2 linked regions of the Tunicatimonas pelagia genome follow. Each later gene encodes a partner of the first gene's protein in a complex. Links are inferred from orthologs where the notes say so. Each region holds a gene or a part of one and is shown in the gene's direction. Other genes may lie near its edges.

Region 1 (9,945 bases):
ATCATCCGGTAGTGCGGTGGAGTGCCGATGCATCTTACAATCTAAGCCGCTTCGGAGGCATGGTTTCGGCGGATGCTGACCCTAATAACCCGGACGAATTAGTGTATTCTAGTGGCTGGGTGGCTAAGTGGGTAGAAGTAGGAATCACTGCCTTTGAGTTTACCGAAAGAAACATCGTGTATCTGCGCTACGCCGACGTGCTGCTCGGTCATTCCGAAGCGGCTAACGAAAGCGGTACAGGCGATGCCTATTTTGGAATTAATGCGGTACGACAGCGAGCTGGTCTAGAGCCACTATCGGGCTTGAGCCAGTCTGATCTACGGGATGCCATTGTGAATGAGCGGGTGCTGGAGTTTGCCTTTGAGCAAGAAACCTACCCTGAACTCAAGCGCAAAAGCACCTTCGGCGGAGAGCAAGACTACTTAGGCGACTATATTCAAGAGTTCATTGATACCTACGACGTAGATCGGGTGCTTTCCCCGCAGGATTACGTACTACCCATTCCGCTCAACGAAACGCTGGGCAACCCGAACGTAACCCAGAGTTCAGCTTACTAAATTTCAGTAAAAACAACGAACCATATTCTATTGGTAAAACCTGCTTTTAAGCGGGTTTTACTTTTTAGGTGAAACTTAACAATGCTACCCAACACTGCATTTTTACCCACTTTATTCCTCTCGCGTCTTCTTTTTCTATCTACACTGCTGGTAGGTGGAATAATGGTGAGCTGTGAACCGAAAGAGGCTTCTGAAAATCAGGAAGAGCAATCGGTATTTGAACTGTTACTACCCGAGCAAACCAGAGTAGATTTTACTAACACCGTAGAAGAGAATGAGACCTTCAATATGGTCGACTTTTTTTACGTTTACAACGGCGGCGGGGTAGCCATCGGCGATGTTAATAACGACTCACTGCCCGATTTGTTCTTCACCGGAAATATGGTTAATGATCGACTGTATATAAATAGTGGAAATACTGAAGAACTTCAATTTACTGACATCAGCCAAGGAGCTAATATCCAATCGTCCGGATGGTCTACCGGAGTAACGATGGTAGATATTAATACGGATGGGCTGCTGGATATATACGTGTGCCGTTCAGGAAATTATCCGGCTGAACAGCGAAAAAATAAGCTGCTAATCAACAACGGGATAAATCCTGAAACGGGGCAGCCGACCTTTACCGAAGCTGCCGAAGATTACGGGCTGGCCGACACTAGCTATTCTACTCAGTCGGTCTTTTTTGACTACGACCGCGACGGTGATTTGGACATGTACTTACTCAACCACACCAATGCTATTCGCAATCCTAATCAGGTGCGCCCCTTGGTAAGCGATGGAACGGGTTTGGCGAATGATCGATTGTACCGGAATAACGGTGCCGATCCTAGTCAAAACACTACGTTTACGGACGTAACGGTTGAAGCGGGAATTCTCTACGATGGTTTGGGGTTAGGCGTGAGTGTTAGCGATGTCAATAATGATGGCTGGCCGGATATTTTTGTTACCAACGATTTTGTCGCCAGTGATTATCTGTACATCAATAATCAAGATGGTACTGGGCGGCACCCTGCATTTAGTCAGCAAACCGAAAATTACTTAGGTCACGTGAGCCACTTTAGCATGGGGCACGATGTGGCCGACTTTACCAACGATGGCCTCCCTGATCTTATTACCGTAGATATGCTACCCCGGGATAATGAGCACCGAAAAAAGATGTCGGGACCAATGAACTATAATCTTTTCGAGTACACTCTCCAGCAGGGTTATATGCCGCAGTATATGCGAAATACCGTGCAGGTTAATTTGGGAAATATCGTCCACCAACAGCCCAAATTTGCCGAAGTTGGTCAGCTACTGAATATGCACGCTACCGACTGGAGCTGGTCTCCTTTGATAGCTGATTTCGATAACGATGGCTGGAAAGATATGTTCATTACCAACGGCTACCTGCGCGACATCACCGATTTGGATTTTATCAATTATACCGCCGGGATTGGAAACTCAGTTTCCCCCGACAGCCTAGATACCATTCTCAAGCAGAAAGCCCGGCAGATGCCGTCTATCAAACTGGCTAATTTTGTGTTTCAAAACAAAGGTGCACTCCGGTTTGAGGATGTCTCCCGCCAGTGGGGAATTGACCAGCCTTCGTTATCCAATGGTGCTGCTTACGGTGATTTAGACCGGGATGGCGATCTGGATTTGGTAGTAAATAATATTAACGAAGCCGCTTTCATCTACCTTAATCATACCAACAAGTTCAGTGAGAATAATTTCCTTCGAATTTGGCTGGTAGGCGACAGCTTGAACCCGAACGGCATTGGAGCGAAAGTATCAATTTACACTTCTGATAAACAGCAATTTATTGAGCAGTCGGTAAGTCGGGGGTACCAGTCCTCGATGGATTATTTGCTACATGCTGGTTTGGGCAAGCAAAATAAGGTAGATAGTATAGTAGTACAGTGGCCGGATGGAAAAATAGCCAGACAAGAATCTGTAAACGTCAATCAGGAAATTACAATTGATTATCAGGATGCAGAATTCGCGAAAAAGAATAATTTACCCATCTCAAACAGTTGGTTTTCCGAAGTAACCAAATCACTCAATATAAACTATCAGCACAAAGATCCGGAATACGATGATTTTAGCCGTCAGTATTTACTGCCCCACAAACTATCGGAACAGGGACCGGGTATTGCGGTAGGCGATGTGAACGGTGATGAACGAGAGGATTTCTTTATGGGTGGGGCATACTCCCACGCTGGATCATTTTTTCTTCAGCAGCCCGATGGCACTTTCCAAGAAAAAAAACTAAGCAGCGAAGAAAAGTACGAAGAAGATTTAGGGGTGCTATTGTTTGACTACGATGGTGATAGCGATCTTGACTTGTACATTGCCAGTGGCAGTAACGAGCATTACGAAAACTCCGAATACTACCAAGATCGTCTCTACCGCAACGATGGCCGAGGAAATTTTACGCTTACAAAAGATATGCTGCCCCTGCTTCGGTCTAGTGCTACCTGCGTACGCGCTACCGATATTGATGCCGACGGTGATCTAGATTTGTTCGTGGGTGGAGGCAGCATTCCACTCAAGTATCCGTTGCCCCCGGATAGCTATCTGCTGATAAATGAGGGTGGGGTCTTTACCGATAAAACATTAGAACAAGCCCCAGATTTACGCCGACTAGGCATGGTAAAAGATGCCCTCTGGACGGATTTTGATAATGATGCTGACGCTGATTTAATCATCGTCGGTGAGTTTATGCCGATTCAGTTTTTCCGAAACAATCAGGGTAAGCTAGAAAACGTGTCCTCTCAAACCGGGCTGAAGTACACTTCGGGCTGGTGGAATAGCATTAATGGCGGTGATTTTGATCAGGATGGTGATACGGACTATATACTGGGTAATATTGGTCTAAACACCGCTTACAAAGTTTCGCCGGATGAGCCTATGACTATTTACGCTGCCGATCTGGATCAGAATGGGTTCGTTGATCCGATTATCACGGCGTACATCAATCACCAAGAATCTCCGATACCCACCCGGGATGATCTGATTCGGCAAGTACCCGCTCTTAAAAAGAAGTTTACCAGTTACGCTAACTACGCGGAGGCGACCATTGCCGATGTGTTGACCCCAGCGGATAAAAGTCGAGCTTACACGGCCAAAGCTTTTCAGTTTGCTTCTAGCTACCTAGAGAATACAGGAAATGGTCGGTTCAAACTTACGGAGTTACCGCTTATGGCGCAATGGTCGCCAGTGTACGGAATTTTGGTGCAGGATTTTACGGCGGACGGCTTTCTGGATGTTGTACTTACTGGAAACGATTTTAGCCCGGAAACCATTACCGGACGCTACGATGCCTCCGTAGGAACGTTGCTACCGGGGGACGGAACCGGAAACTTCACCGCAGTTGCTCCTACCACCAGCGGACTTGTCGTACCAGGAAACGCTAGAGGAGTAGCTACCTTACAATTGGGCAATCAATGGGCGTACCTCTTTGCGAAGAATTCAGATTCGCTGCAAGTGTATTCAACCGCTCACGCATCCAGCCCGAAAAACTTCGTGACGATCCCGCTGAATGCGCTGAAAGCTACCGTAACTTTTGCCGATAGTTCTCAATGGGTTCAGGAGTTTTACTACGGTAGTTCCTACCTATCGCAATCCAGTCGGAAGCTGCCACTTAGCGGACAGGAAACGGAAGTGCGAGTAACGTACTTTGACGGAAAAGAGGAAGTGATTACACCATAGCGACTAAAAAAATCGCCTGACTGCTCAAAACATTTCCTGCCTTTATTCGTCAACAAGGCTAGGTTGCATTGCACAAGCCTTTTCTTAAGGGTTAGGTGTAATGGCTAATGTAAAAGCGTAGTTTCTACAGCAGCCCAGCCAATCTTCAACTTGTAATTTGCAATTTTAGAAATCATGCAAAAAATAAAATCTACTACCGTCGTTGCCATTAAGCACGGAAATCAGATAGCGATTGGAGCCGATGGGCAAGCCACGATGGGAAATACCGTAGCTAAAAGTAATGTCCGTAAAATCCGTAAGCTGCAAAATGGTAAAATTGTAACCGGGTTTGCCGGATCAACCGCCGATGCCTTCACCTTGATTGAGCGTTTTGATGAAAAGCTCAATTCTTACGGGGGTAATATAAAGCGAGCGGCCATTGAGCTAGCTAAAGACTGGCGCACCGACCGTTACCTTCGCAAGCTAGAGGCCATGATGATTGTGGCTGATGCTTCGGAGCTACTAATTCTATCAGGAACCGGCGATGTATTGGAACCCGATCATGATATTGCTACCATTGGCTCGGGCAGTATGTACGCCCAAGCAGCGGCACTAGCCCTAAAGAAGCACTCTAGCAACCTGTCTGCCGAAGAAATGGTGAAGGAAAGCCTGGGCATTGCGGCGGATATTTGCATCTACACCAACCACAACATTATTGTAGAAACCTTAGAGGCGGCTAACTAGGCGTTTCGCGAAAACAGATAGGGGTGGATTTTTCTGATGAGTTAATTTCTTCGCTGAGGGAGCGATTGCGGCAGCCTTTGCCCGGTTGGCAAGCACAGCAGCGTATGGCTACCGAACATCACCGTACTGCCCGGCTACTTCCTCTGCCAAATGCTAAGCGAGCGGGAGTGCTGATTCTTCTTTATCCCGGCTCGGAGCAAAGATTGTACTTCCCGTTAATCCAACGACCCCACTACGACGGAGCGCACAGTGGGCAAATTGCTTTTCCGGGAGGGAAGGTAGAGCCGGAGGATGCGTCAATGGTAGATACTGCATTGCGAGAAACGCGGGAAGAGATCGGAGTAGAGGTGCTCCCTGACCAAGTGCTTGGGCAGTTGTCTGATCTGTATATTCCGGTAAGTAAGTTTATAGTAAGCCCTGTGGTAGCTTTTGTGCGCGAACCCCCGACCTATCAGGCCGACCCGGTTGAAGTAGCGGCTACCTTGGATGTTTTGGCTCAATCCTTCTTGCAGCCAGAGAATAGAACGGTTAAAGAGATTCAAGTACGCGGCACAACACTACAAGCACCAGCGTATTTAGTTCAGAAACAAATTATTTGGGGAGCTACTGCCATGATACTGGCCGAGTTTTTTGCTGTGCTTCAGCAAATTGATAATCAATAGCTTCTGGAGGCTATACTTACTCGCAGTCGAGGGAGTGGAGTTGCACTGCCGACGCGTAAGCGTCAATAATTGACCGGTCTTGCGTAATGCGAACCTCACCAATGTAGTGATACTCGCTGTTGTACCAAATCTCGTAGTAGAAGTCGCCCCGATGGTATAAATTAATGCGAAATGCCTGCTTGCCCTGTTTCACAAAGCGGGTCGCAATGAAGGTACAACGGTTAAGAATGTAGCGACATTTCCTCTCGAGCGATAATTGTTCAAATCTTCGGTCCTGATGCTTCATAGTTTACTTCAATTTCCTATTCCTGAGAACCTCTCCATCTAAAGGTAAAAGATTATAGGTAGCTCTTAGTAGATGTAACGTACATAATTCAAAAATTAGTAGAAATTTGGCAAAAATGAAAAACTGAAGCAGGAAAAATCTGGAAGATTCAGAGTGTCTCTTTTCTAAGGGACGATAAATCGATAAGTGCTAAATTTTGCCAAGCTACTTTTTGTGAATCAACGCAAAACATAGGAGGATAGTTGGGCTGCGAAACTATTTTTAAGGCAGAATTGCTGAAAAATAGGAAGATGGAAATGATAGACTACGGTTCGTTGTGCGAGTGTTTCACCGTTCCTAACCTGAAAAAATCTGCTCGTATTCAAATAGCTAGATCTGCCGGATAGGGCAAACTACAGACTAGCTAGTTAGCGTTTTTCAGATCAAACTGAAATTAAGCTTGGTGTTTTATCAAGTTTGATTTTAAATGTATCAGTAATCCGACTTCTTATTGTTGAAGTCTTTTGTAAAGTCATCGGTTCCTCTCGTGCCGTATACGCCCGTAGTGTTACCTCCGCCTAGTCTAGTGTCCGTCTGCTGGGGCGTGAGATCGCTTTGTATTCCCGTCATAGAATAATCGCGATGACGGTGGGGGAGAATTAGTTGTGGTGTGCCGTCATGGAATGATTGCGGTGACATTTTTGGTACCCAGGCAGAATACCCGCACCAAACGCAAGCAGTGTTATCCGCGTGGCAGTCGCCTCAATTCCAAACGTGGCAGAGCACTAGCTAATTTAGATTAGATTTCTGCCTAATCTCTTCTTGCAATTTTTCTTGTTGCTGGCGTAGCTGTTCTTCCTGACGTTCCAGGGTGCGTACGCGCTCTTCATAACGTTTTTGCATTTCTTGTTGACGTTCTTCAAAGCGTTGCTGGATTTCTTGCTGCCGAGCTTCCCAGGCTTCCATTCTTTTCTGCCAGGCGGCTAACCGCTCTTCGTGTTGCTTATCCCGTAACTGTAGCTGCATCTCGTGGCGTTGCTGCTGTGCTTCTAATGAGCGTCGTTGAGCTTCTAGCACTTTTTCGTGCCATGTATCGGAAGGCTGCAAGTTAGCTAGTGCTTCTTGGGCGGCTCGGAGATTATCCATTCGGGCAGAGTCGCTGAACCATCCCCCTTGGGTACCTAAAGAATCGAGCTGGGCGAGGGTTCTATCAAGAGTTCTTTCTATAGTACGAAAACGATGTGGGGCAGAATTGTACAGCAGGGCATGAGGTGGTTTGGGAGCATTTAGAAAAGTGCCATTCCCTGTAGAATCGCTCAACAATTGCTTTAATTGCTCCATGTGCGGAAAATTATCAGGCTCTGGTGTGGTATCGTAGAAATGAAAGTTGAATTTATGATTTTCACTTAGCACTGAATCAATAACCACCTCAATATCTTTTAGCACATCTAAATCCAAATCAATATTCTCATCAATATCAAGATCGATGTTTGGCGGTAGAATAGCGTTCGGTGGTAAAATGATTGTTTTGGGTAGAGAGTCCAGCGATAGTATGTGCATTCCTGGTGATGAAAAAGCGTAAGTTGATGACAATGAGTCAACCTTAAAAATTTGGGTTAGTGAGTCTACTTCAAACCTATCTGTGTCGGGCACAAAATAAAAGCGGTAGGCATTACGCTTAGTATTTTCCTTGTTGCTAGCAACTATTGTATCCTGCTCGGCAGGAATGGTATCTAGTACGCTATTTTCCTCTTTCAGCCAGTCGGGCAAAGCGGGCTGCCAAGGCGAATCGAGCTGTGGCTGGGTTGGTTCAGTGGAGGGTGATGGTAATCCGGGAATCAATCCGGAGTAGATAGGCGAGCTACCGGCTGAGGAGTTGGTAGTAGGCGGATTAAATTGATAGCTCATAACCAAGACAGCAGCCAACGCCGCAGTTACCATAATCGGAACTACCGAAGGTTTGGTAGAGGAAGCATTCGGCTGGATCAACCGTTCAATACGGGCCAATAATCCGCTGCCAGAACGCGATAATGCCAAAGCAAAAGCTGAGGTATTATTGGGCAGACTTTCTAATTGGGCGAGTGCTTTAGTGTACACCAGCGCACTGCCACAGGTGGCTACGGCCAAATCGTCGCAGCATTTTTCCCGCTCATCACGCATTACCTGCGAAATCCACCACAAAGCCGGATGATAAAATAGAATAATTTCTACCACCGTTTGCAGCCAGTTTACGGTATCATCCCAACGACGGATATGAGCCAATTCATGCGCCAAAATAGCTTCGAGCTGCTCCGGGCTTAGCTGAGAGAACGCGCTAACTGGTAGCAAAATAACTGGCTTCAGCAGACCAGCAACAAACGGACTACGAACGTAGGGTGAAACCCGGACTACCAGTTTTCGGCGAATGCCTAAAGTCTGGGTTAGCCGGGTTACAGTATTTTGCCACTGAGCACTAAGTGGCTGCGTATTACGATGAGTGAGGCGATGGAGGTAAATCATTCGTCCGGTGCCTCGCACTAGGAAAAATAGCACTCCGCTGAACCAAATCACGAGAATACCCGAGAAATGAGGGGTAAGCCATTGCCGGAGCTGATCGCTCAACTGTAGAATGAAGGATGGCGTAGAGTCAGAAACTGCTAGCTCATCGTTGAAGGCCGAAGGCTCAACCAAATTTTCAATCAGAGCAGTATAATCACCTTTTTCAGTTGGCTCGTGTACGTAAAACCCGGTAACTCCCAGAGCGACTATCGTTGCGAGAAGTGTAGCTACTGATAGAAGATAGCGGGCTTTTGCTCTTCTGTTTGGAATGATCGCTAGCAGCAATCGTAGACCCAGAGCGATTAGGGTGATAATCCAGAGGCTATGCACTAATGTCCAGCCTAGGGTTTGTATCCAGGTGTCGGGTAGCCAACTCATGATTTTCCTCCTTCCAGTTTTTTAATAAGTTCTTTAATTTGATCTAACTCTTCCTTCGATGTTTTACGATGACCTAGTGCTTGCAGTACCATCCGCCCGGCAGAGCCACCAAAGGCCGTTTCCAGCAGACGGTCTAGGAGTAGCTTTTGGGTTTTTTCTTGGGGCACGTTGGCCGCATAAATATGGCTCTTAGCCGACTCATCGCGAACTAATAAGCCCTTTTGAACCATATTTTGCATGTTTTTTAGCGTAGTCGTGTAACCGATGTCTCGCTGCTGAGCCAGCTCATCGTGAACCAAGCGAACGGTAGTAGGTCCAAGCTGATACACTATCTGAAGAATTTCCAGTTCAGCCTCAGTAGGTTTAGGAGGGATTTTCATAATCTACGAAATTTATCGTACTCCAAGTATATACGAAAGAAATCGTACATCCAAATTTGCCTACGATTTTTTTCGTAGATCTTTCAAGATACGAATAAGGTAGCAAGAAGGTAGGCTAGATTTTATTGGCTCGGTTACCAAATCTGGATTCCAGTTTCCGCGCTCCGTTTTTAGTCTCTTCGCAGAAAAGCAATTAAGTTGTTAGCTTCATCCGGGGCGGAAATAGCCGTAAGGTGAGGGAAGCTGGAAAACGCTTCGGCGCTTTGGTTGATACTGCGAATATCGGCTGAGTCTTGAGCATTGAACAGCCAGAGAGCTACAAAGTTTTCATTGCCCTGCTGAAGGCGAGCTCCAACTAAGGTAAATTCCTGGTGGTTTTTCACCTTCTGGGCGACCATATTTGTGGGTATTACATCTTTCGACAAATTAAAGCTGACCGACTGAATTTGGTAATCAGTAGGGCTAATAATTTCGGAAGAATCGAAGGAGTGGCAAGCACTGAGTAGGGCAAGAGTAGGAAGAAATAGTAGATAGCGCATTTTTGGGAACTATGTGGTTTGTTAACAATAACGAGCAAATTCTGCTCTAGTTGCTTTCCATCTGACGATACCCTACTTGTTTTCAATCTCACCTATTGTAAGCTCTGTTCATTTCGTAAAGCATCCGCTGGGTTAGCCAAAGTCGCTCAGATGGTTTGAACGCTGATTGTTATAGTAAAGCAATCAGTAGTATGCTGCCTCCTCGCT
Region 2 (10,001 bases), 5.9 Mb from region 1 along the record:
ACTGTAAACGTGGAAATCCTACATGTAAGTTAAAAAATCAAACTGGCTTATCGCTTCCCAATTTTCAGGCCAGCGTAATAGTTACGAGTGGCGGCGGGTTGGTAGTATCGTCGGCCGAAGGCGTTAATATCATTGCCTAAACTGTATTTTTGATTCAACAAATTATCTGCTCCGGTAAATAGTTCTAGCTGCCAACCACTGTTCAATTCTTTTCGGTAACCTAGTCTTCCTTGCACCAAATGATAGGCATCAGCAAATACGGTATTAGCATCATTGAGCGGAATCTCATCGGTAAAGTTGTAGGTAAGGTTAGCGTAAAAACCAGGGCGGGTTTGTAAACGTAGGGTAGTTACCCACACATTCGGAGCTACTCCCGTCAGGTCGTTACCCGAAAAGTCTTCACCCTCTTTTTGGTACTCGTTAAAAGCAAAATTATGATGTGTGTAAGCGGTTTGAACTTCCAACGAACTGATGGTTTGTTGGGGAGCTTGAATGGCAAACCAAGTGGCGGCCAGTTCAAATCCGGCTTGGTCAGTACTACCGGCGTTAGAGAATAAAACGGTAATCTCCTCTGATTGTCGTTGCACAATGGTTTCACTCAGTTGAAAGTAAAAGGCCGCTACATCAAACTGAAGTTTATTATTGAAGACGAGTCCTCGCAAGCCTAATTCATAGTTAACCCCTCGTTCGGGTTGCAGTTCCCGATTGATCGTGCCTTCGCTGGTGCGTACTTCTTCAATAGTGGGGGGAGAGAAGCCTAAGCTTACGCTGCCCCGAGCAGTTATCAGGTTCGTGATCTGTTTACTGATTCCAATATGAGGAACCCATACCGGGTCATACGATACGTTGGCTTGGTAGGAGCTATCCAAATCGTTATCTACCAGCCGGTAAATATCGTAGTTTAGGCGGTTATGACTTAATCCGGTAGTTACAAAAAAATCATTAGGCAGCGCGAAGTCGGCTTTGGCGAAAAAAATGGCTTGTTCGCTACGGAGCTCGTCATCAAACCGGAGCGCCCCCGCTACTCCCATATTATTCTCAAAGGTGCGGACTACGTTCATTGCTGACTGAAATTCGGCTCCTACTACATATCGGGCTTCTACCGAACCAAAACTATGATCGTAGTAAAAGCGGGTTCGGCCCCCACCACCCTGGCGACCGTCTCGTTCGTAATTGGTGTTGAATGAATTTTCAAAAGCACTGAAGTTGCCGTAAATGGTAGTCTGGTTTTTTAGGTTATCACCCCAGCGGTATTCGTTAGTTAGCCCAATCAATACATATTCATGCTCAGTTCTGGTGTTTGCCTCTTCGCTACCGGGTGCGAAGCGGTTTGCCTGACGGGCTTGCCGGGGGTTTTCAGCAAATTGTGCCGAATCCAATCCACCCGGAATCTCGTAAAACAGGTCAGAATATAAAAAGCTGGTAGAGACCGTGTGCTGATCGGATACATCAAACTCCCCACGTAACTCCAGCACATCGCGGTTCATGGCAGTTTGATTACGGTAGCCTTCGGCTTGCTGATGGGCGTACCGAACCGCCCAGCGATTTTGCTCATTGAATTGTTTGATTGAGGCAGTATAACGTTGCAGACCAAACGAACCCCAGGTTGCACCCACTTCCGCAATTGTTCCGTTTTGCTGGCGCGGTAAGCTACGGATGTTAACCACACCACCGGTACCCGCTCCGTAGATACTTCCCGCCGGACCTTTAATAACTTCTACTGACCCAAAGTTGCTGATATCCAGTAGGTTTAAGTCCGTACTGCCACTGGGGGCGGTAAAGGGAATATCGTTCCAATATACTTTTACATTTCGTACTCCGAAGGGTGCCCGCAGCGCACTTCCTCGGATAGCAATGCGGTAACTACCTGGTGAGCGCTGCTCCATTCGCACGCCCGGCAGTGTGTTCATGGCCGGAACCAGCGAAGTTTCATCGTACGCCCGAATCTCCTGAGAAGGTAGTACGGAAACTGCAATTGGAGTTTCTAACAATTTTTGCTCGGTATCGTAGCCAATTATGGTAATTTCATCCAGGGTTTCGGTTCGAACATAGGAAGAATCGCTGCCGACTTGCGCCAACGCGGAATAAGAAATCAAAAAAATAGCTGAAAAAAAGAGTAGGTGTTTGAACATAGTTTTGTTGTGCTAATTAGCGAAGGTAGGGAAGAAGACAATCTTTTTTAACTCCGAATAGTTATACAGTAAAGAATACTACACAAAAGTATCATTACCATGAAAAGTTTGGTCTACACCGCCATATTTTTATTCATCAGTGTTGCATGTTCACCGGCGTACTTGGGAGGAAGCACCCGCGACCGCACCCAACCCAACATTGTTCAACCGGACGACGAGGAAGAATACGAAGTGCTGATCTTTGATAATAATTTTGATCGCTGGATGCAAACGAACAGTCGTCCGGTAGGTTTTTACTCTCCGCAGTACTACGCGCAGAAGAATCGGCAGTACGTAGCTGCTTGGAACGAGAAGGTAGGACGGTTCGGCGGAAATTCACCCTTTCAGAATATAATTAACTACGATTATTCGGAGGATTACGGTATTGAGCTAAATTATCAACTGTTTTGGTATTTTAAGTACGTTGAGGATTTGCACGGGCGACGGTATAATTTCCCGGTTTAGCTACCGGCCATCCAGGAGATTTCTACTTGCTGCTTGCCCCATTCCCGGGCTTTTTGAATATCGGTGCCCATATAAATATCGATTCGCTTCTTCCAGCGCTTGTTCATCTTGTCTAGCACCCGATACGTTCCCGGTAGGCCCTTAATTTTCACTTTGGTATGCCGGTCTAAGCCATGCTCGTGAAGCAGGTCGCGAGAGACTGCAATAACCTTCATGCCGGGTTCAAGCTTATCGCCCCAAGCAGCCGTAGTAGGATCGCCCTTTTTGGTTTGGGCTTCTACTGAATTATAGGCAGTAGCAGTAACTTCTAGTGTTTCCCGATTTTGACAGGAAAAGATATTGAGGGCAAACAGCGTAATTAATAGGGTAGAGGTAGTGGTGTTTTTCATAGCGATATTGTCCTTAACAACTATGAAAACAACAGATTTGAGCAACATACTGTTCAATGGGTAATACTTGTTCCGGTGTGATCGGAAAGCAATATCTAAAATAACTCCTGCTGCTGACCGATGCTGAGCGGTTGAGGTGCCGACAGTCTCAATCCACATTCCTGATTTAGTTGTTGCACTAAGTAGGTGCTAAGGTCAACGCAAAGTGCTTCTTCGGGCTGATGCACAATGAAGTACATCTCTTGAAGACCGAGCTTCAGCCACTTTTTAATTCGCTGTACCCAGGTATCAATCCGTAGGTAATCAGTGTGATGTAGACGGTTACCGACAAAACGAACCATCACGCTAGAAGTCGTTAGTCGCATATGCACAACATCGCGCCGTCCGGCAGTATCGGTAATCACCGTACTTACATTCATTTCTTCCAGCAGTTGAAACGCCCGGTCGCGAAGGCGCGGTTGACTAAACCAATCAGGATGGCGAAACTCTATCGCCAGCGGAATATCCTGAGGCCACTGTTCTAGGTAATTGAATAATAACTTTCCCTTTTGCGGATGAAACGTAGGCGGTAGTTGCATAAAAGGCATCCCTAGCTGGTTGCCAAAGGCGCGTAACGCTGGGGCTAGTTGTTCAGTGGCGTAAATACCCTGACCGAAATCTGTCTGGTGGCTAATTGATTGGGGTAGTTTAGGACAGAAGGTAAATGATTCTTCGGCTTTCTGTTTCCACTGAGTAACTTGATTCACGCTAGGAAGTTGATAGTGCGTGCTATTTAGTTCAATGGTAGAAAAGTGGCGGGAATAATGCGTAAGATAATCTTTAGCAGGAGTTTTGGGCGGATAAATCTTTCCAATCAGATCACGCTCTCCCCAACGAGCCGAGCCAACGAACACTCGCGGATTGGCAGAGCCACCGTGGTTTTCAAGAACTGGTTGCGTAGCCGGATGGTCAGGAGGAAGGGTAAAGTTAACTTTTGATATATCAGCGAGCTTTCCAAATTTCATACAAATCAATACGGTAACTGACGTCACCCCGTTGTTATTACGTTATTTGCGTTGGCAGTTTTACAATCATTTCTAACTTGCATCATTTCTCGCAAACATGCAACGATTTATCCTTTTACTGGGAATAACAATTGCCACACTGAGTGCTCAGCATTTGTATGCGCAGGTGGGCGGGCAACGGGTATTTGAGTTTCTAGAGATCAGCTCTACTGCTCAGATAACCGCGCTGGGTCGTCAGCAAGTAGCTTTGGGGTACGATTCTAGCCGGGTGCAGGAAGTTACTCAGTTCATGTTCAATCCAGCACTCAATCAGCCGGGGCTTCATCAGCAAGTCTCTATTCACTACACTCCCTACTATGCTGACATTGCCCAAGTGTCTTTAGGTTATTCTCATCATCGGGAAGCGGTCGGTACATTTGGCGTAGCCCTTCAGTACTTGAATTACGGCTCATTGGAAAGTTTTGATGCAACTGGCTTGCCTGCGGGAGATTTCTCAGCCCAAGATTTTGCGGTTGTGCTGAACTACAGCCACGAGATGCGCCCGTTTCGGTTGGGGGGGAATTTGAAGTGGGTAAACAGTCAAATCTCAGGCTATGCGGCTACCGGATTGTTGGCTGATGTTTCGGGCGTGTTTCGGCATCCTACCCAAGATTTAACGGTGGCGTTGGTGTTCAGCAATTTTGGCATTCTGCTACGGGATGAACTTTCGGCGGGCATTCGGGAATTGCCCAGCGATGTGAAGATTGGCGTTTCGGTAAAACCTCAGTTTATGCCCTTTCGTTTTCACTTTACGGCTTATCGTCTCATTAATGGCTACGACTACCGGGAAGAAGATGGGGAAGAACTAGGCATAGGCGGGCAAATACTTCGTCATTTATCATTTGGTTCAGAACTGTTATTAACCCCTAATTTTCAGCTACGGGTGGGCTATAACCATTTAACCCGAAGCACGTTACAATTACCACAAACGGCGGGTGGGGCCGGACTTACTTTCGGACTCATGTTTAGAACGAACACCTTTCGGGTCGATTACAGCCGGGCTACACTGCACGCGGCTGGTGCCTTTAATCAAGTTGGACTGTCGCTGAACTTAGATCAAATATTTCTCAAGAAGCTTTAGCATAAAATCTACTTTCTATCCGTCTTAAACTATAATTGCGATAGTGCAGTTATCAAATCCTACTGAATTTAATAATCAAGACAAAATACTATGTTAGAAGATAAGCAGTATTTGACCCCTCGCCAGATTGTTGCTGAGTTAGATAAATATATTATTGGGCAAAACGATGCCAAGAAGAATGTAGCCATTGCCCTACGAAACCGCTGGCGCCGAATGCACGTGCCTACCGAGATACAAAACGAAATCATTCCCAACAATATCTTAATGATTGGGGCTACCGGGGTGGGGAAAACTGAGATTGCCCGTCGGCTAGCTAATCTCGCTGATGCCCCATTTACCAAAGTAGAAGCCTCTAAATTTACCGAGGTAGGTTACGTAGGTCGTGATGTAGAAAGCATGGTGCGCGACTTGGTAGAGCAGTCGGTTAACTTGGTGAAGGAGCGTAAGCAAGAAGAAGTAAAGGAAAAAGCGGCTGATATAGTAGAAGAAATTATTCTGGATGCATTGATTCCGCCGATTAAGAGCACACCTGCGCGAAGCCAGTCTTCTACCGTCGGGTTTGAAACCAACAGCGAGCCTACTACCGATGAAGAACTAAATCAGCGGACGCGCGAACGCTTTCGGGAGAAGATTAGGAACGGAGAGATTGATGATCGTAAGATAGATATTAATGTGAAGCAGCCTAGCAATCCGGGGATTGGTATGATTGGTGGAGGAATGGTAGACGAAAGCTCGATGATGAACTTGCAGGAGATGATCGGCAATATGATGCCGAAGAAAAACAAAAAGCGCAAAGTAAGTATCGGCGATGCCAAACGAATTTTGCTGGAAGAAGAAGCGGCCAAGCTGATTGATATGGACGAAGTAAAGGAGGAAGCCATTAAGAAAGCCGAAAACACCGGAATCATCTTTATTGATGAGATTGATAAAGTAGCCACGGGTTCTGACCGTAAGGGTGGCCCGGATGTAAGTAGGGAAGGGGTGCAGCGTGACCTGCTGCCAATTGTGGAAGGAAGTGCGGTGAATACCAAGTACGGAATCATTCACACCGATCATATTTTGTTTGTAGCGGCCGGAGCCTTCCATGTTTCTAAACCCTCCGACCTGATTCCCGAACTACAGGGTCGCTTCCCGATCCGGGTAGAGTTGAACGATCTGACGAACGAGGACTTTATACGTATTTTACAGGAACCCAAAAATGCGCTCACCAAGCAGTACCAAGCCTTGTTTGGTGCGGAAGAGGTAACGCTAGAATTTCAGGGGGACGCGCTGGAAGCATTAGCCGATATTGCTTTTCAGATTAACTCGGAGATTGAAAACATTGGGGCGCGTCGCCTACATACGGTGATGAGTCATCTTCTCAACGACTTTTTATTTGATGTGCCAGATAAAATCGGGGCAAATGCTCACTTAGTCATTACGAAAGAAATGGTAGAAGAAAGCCTGTCGGGGCTGGTACAGAATAAAGACCTGAGTCAATTTATTTTGTAGACGGAAGACGAACCTTAGTTTACTGTTGCAGATGAAGCGAATTTTGAAAGCAGCTTGGCGGACAACGCGCAGACTGATCTGGGCAATAGGAGTGGCGTATATGCTGGCGTTTCATAATGTATACTACGATGAGCAAAAGTATAAAGAAGACATTGTTATTGTAGTGGAGGAAGATACTGAAATACAAGACGCTGCCCCAGGAGAATAATTTTACGGAAACGTGAGAGCCAAATCTTGAGTCCGGACAGTTTTATCAACTACCCATTTTCAATTATCAACTATAACCTGTGAATTACTACTTCATTACCGGAACCAGCCGAGGAATTGGTCGAGCTTTAGCTGAGCGGGCTTTGCAGGAAGACAATACTCAAGTAATTGGGTTTTCCCGCCAGCAAAATATTCAGCACGATCGCTATACTCACCATTCAATAGATTTATCTGATATTGATAATCTTTCCGAGCAGATTGCTTCAATTTTTTTAGAGTTATCGGATGCTAAACAAATTGTGCTTATCAATAATGCCGGAACGCTGGGTGATGTAAAATACTTTGGCTCGATAGCTGATGCGAAGATTGAGCAGCTTTTTTCACTGAACATAACTGCCCCGGCTATTCTAATGAATCACTTCATTCGCCAGTACCGGGATGCGGCCGCCGAACGAGTTATTATCAATGTTTCTTCGGGGGTGTCTAAGTATGCGGTAGACGGCTGGTCGGGCTACTGCGCTTCTAAAGCAGCCCTGGATATGCTGACTGAAGTAGCCGCCTTGGAACTAGAAAAGCAAAACGTCCAAAACTTCCGAGTGTACTCTGTAGCCCCCGGCATTGTAGATACGCAGATGCAAACCGACATACGTGAAACCGATGAGCAAAACTTTAGTCGTCTGCAAAACTTCAAAAACTATAAAGCCGACGGAGCTTTAGACAACCCCCAGCAAACCGCTGAAAAATACTTTTACCTGATTAACCATCCTGAAAAATTCACCGAGGTACGACTGGATGTACGGGAGTTTTAAACCGTTTCTTAATCACCCAAATGGTTGTCAAAACTATACTTTAATCCATCGTACAATCCCCAACCGAAAGGATACGTTTCGTCTATTATTTCACGACATCTACTACTGTATTCTTCCTTTAACTTTTCTTCTTCGATTAGTTTGCAGGCTTCTTCAAACGAGCTTTCCAGTGAGTTGTAAAATGGTTCATCTATATCCCCGTAAGCTTTGGTGTATGCGATCATTATTTCCACGCGGTACAGCAGCAGCTCAATTACATCTTTCTTGAAGATTGATATTTTCTTGAAATCACCGACTACTCTTCGGCTGGCTTGGTTGCTGGCTCTACCAAAGCCTCTCTTTGGGAAATATTCCTTTTTGATCTTGGCTTTGAACTCATTCAGAACAGCGGTAGTATCCTGACTAAATTCAAGCTCGTAATATTTCTTCACCTCTTTGAATTTAGCGTAGAGCATCTTTACTTCTTTCTCCAGCTCTTTCTTATCTAACGCTTTTAGATATCTATTCAATTCGGTCTTCATTGGTTGTTTTACTTAGGTAACAACTCTTACTTATCGCGGTCTCGTATAAGCGCAGTAGCGGGCTTTAGGCAACTGCTTTTCGGTCGAAAAGATACTTAAATAAAAACAAAAATGGTTTGGGTTTGCACCTAAACCGCTATTGCGTTTATACATTGTTATGTGCAGGTTATGTTCCACCTATGTTTTTGAAAAACTCCCAACCAACCTGCGTAAGTTTCTTCGGATGTTTTAGTGCCACAAGATTTAATATTGATTTACCGAAGCTTTCATCAATTTCAAAAATATTTACCTTTACATTCAAATTATCAATTGCCGATTTAGGGATGACTGCACTTCCCAAACCAATTTCAACCAGTTTCACAATCGAATGTAGGTGATTTGCCCTATGCTGAATTTTCGGTTGGATATTGAGCCTTTCGAACAAAAGGGCAATGTCTGAATACAATTCTTGTCCTTGCGGTCTCTCAAAGCTTACAAAATTTGGCTCTTTGCCTATTATTTTATCTATCTCTTCAATCTTGGTTATTTTCGTTCTGATTGGGGTTAGCAAAGCATATCTTTCTGAAAAGATAGATTTTTTAACCAGTCTGTTGTCATGGATTGAGCCTCTGATTATACCTAAATCAATTGAGCCAGAAAGTACTTGACTTATTGTTTGAGCAGAAGTCTGCTCATATAGCTTTAAATTCACGTTAGGATAGGCTTTTACTAAGTTCTGTAAAGTTGCAGGCAAAATGGACTGCATTGAAGAACCAACATAAGAGATTTTCAATAATCCCACTTTTCCTTTTGAAACAGCTTTTGAGTGTTCGATTCCATCATTGAATAGTTTTTCAGATCTAATAACATACTCATAAAGGACAGCACCTGCCTGTGTCAATTCCACCTTGCGATTGGTTCTTGTAAAAAGGTTAAAGCCCAAATCTTCCTCCAGTTTTTGAATGGCTCTGGTAAGTGGTGGCTGTGTTATACCAAGATATTGAGCTGTTTCGGTAAAATTTAGTTTCTGGGCAAGAGCCTTGAAATACGAGATTGCATTAGAATTTACCATACCTATATAGTATTGATTATAGTTTTTACAGGTATTAAAGGTATAGTAATTTTATTTCAAAATAATTTACTATGAAAGTATTCACTTTAATTTTTGCAATAATCGTCACAACTTTGACGCTTAACGCCCAAACATCAAAACGAGCTATTCTATTATATGTAGATGGATTTCATCCTGATGCAACCAAAAAGTATAAACTACCCAATATCCAAGAGTTAATAGATGGTGGCACCGAAGTTGAAGAAGGCGTGATGGCATTTCCCATACATCCCACCATCTGGCCTTATGGACAATACCACACGACTTCTTTTCCAAATATTTCGACTTTAGCCGGAACTTTGTTTCTTGATGAGAAACAGCACTTTTTTCCAGATGATTTGGCTGATACGGATAAAACTCTTCATTCGGCAGGAAGCAATTCTTACAGGTCATTAAATGTCGCTTTTGACTTTCATCTTACCGAATCTGGATTGAAAGATTCAGAATTGATTGATTTTTTTATTGTTACCTACAAGGAAGAAGGCGATTTACAGTTTTCAAGAATCCATTTGCAAGAACTTGGTGGTGCTGGTAGGGTTGAATCTGGGAAGAATTTAAGTAATGACCCTTGGGCGCAGAACATTTGGGCGGAAAATAGTCCATATTCCAAAAAACTTATAGAAACTGATAAACAGATTGGTCGACTCATTGACTTTTTAAGAGAGTCTGATTTGCTCGATTCAACGTTAATTGTGTTTATGGGTGATGGTCAAGCACCTACTGGTTGGCATACC

What was found.
Region 2: the proteins of hslV (region 1) and hslU are in contact, whole or in part, in a solved structure (PDB 1G4A), measured with the Escherichia coli proteins. The link is inferred for Tunicatimonas pelagia from one-to-one orthologs.

The regions. Positions count from the first base shown.
Region 1 is NZ_CP120683.1:467,194-477,138, reverse strand. The notes cover bases 3,439-6,201. They hold hslV (ATP-dependent protease subunit HslV), read left to right. Parts: upstream 3,439-4,427; coding sequence 4,428-4,976; downstream 4,977-6,201. Other genes in these bases: P0M28_RS01900 (hypothetical protein), read right to left, coding at 5,655-5,924; P0M28_RS01905 (NUDIX hydrolase), read left to right, coding at 5,000-5,638; P0M28_RS01915 (VCBS repeat-containing protein), read left to right, coding at 3,439-4,253. Outside these bases: P0M28_RS01920 (RagB/SusD family nutrient uptake outer membrane protein), read left to right, coding at 1-557; more of P0M28_RS01915, read left to right, coding at 639-3,438; P0M28_RS01895 (hypothetical protein), read right to left, coding at 6,396-6,602; P0M28_RS01890 (M56 family metallopeptidase), read right to left, coding at 6,693-8,819; P0M28_RS01885 (BlaI/MecI/CopY family transcriptional regulator), read right to left, coding at 8,816-9,199; P0M28_RS01880 (hypothetical protein), read right to left, coding at 9,370-9,738. UniProt on the Escherichia coli protein: Protease subunit of a proteasome-like degradation complex believed to be a general protein degrading machinery. The complex has been shown to be involved in the specific degradation of heat shock induced transcription factors such as RpoH and SulA.
Region 2 is NZ_CP120683.1:6,321,983-6,331,983, forward strand. The notes cover bases 4,621-7,439. They hold hslU (ATP-dependent protease ATPase subunit HslU), read left to right. Parts: upstream 4,621-5,239; coding sequence 5,240-6,640; downstream 6,641-7,439. Other genes in these bases: porQ (type IX secretion system protein PorQ), read left to right, coding at 4,621-5,149; P0M28_RS27010 (hypothetical protein), read left to right, coding at 6,672-6,848; P0M28_RS27015 (SDR family NAD(P)-dependent oxidoreductase), read left to right, coding at 6,928-7,439. Outside these bases: P0M28_RS26980 (TonB-dependent receptor family protein), read right to left, coding at 48-2,132; P0M28_RS26985 (DUF6146 family protein), read left to right, coding at 2,232-2,636; P0M28_RS26990 (3D domain-containing protein), read right to left, coding at 2,633-3,184; P0M28_RS26995 (DUF72 domain-containing protein), read right to left, coding at 3,121-4,029; more of porQ, read left to right, coding at 4,127-4,620; more of P0M28_RS27015, read left to right, coding at 7,440-7,656; P0M28_RS27020 (DUF6155 family protein), read right to left, coding at 7,665-8,177; P0M28_RS27025 (LysR family transcriptional regulator), read right to left, coding at 8,344-9,228; P0M28_RS27030 (sulfatase-like hydrolase/transferase), read left to right, coding at 9,300-10,001. UniProt on the Escherichia coli protein: ATPase subunit of a proteasome-like degradation complex; this subunit has chaperone activity. The binding of ATP and its subsequent hydrolysis by HslU are essential for unfolding of protein substrates subsequently hydrolyzed by HslV.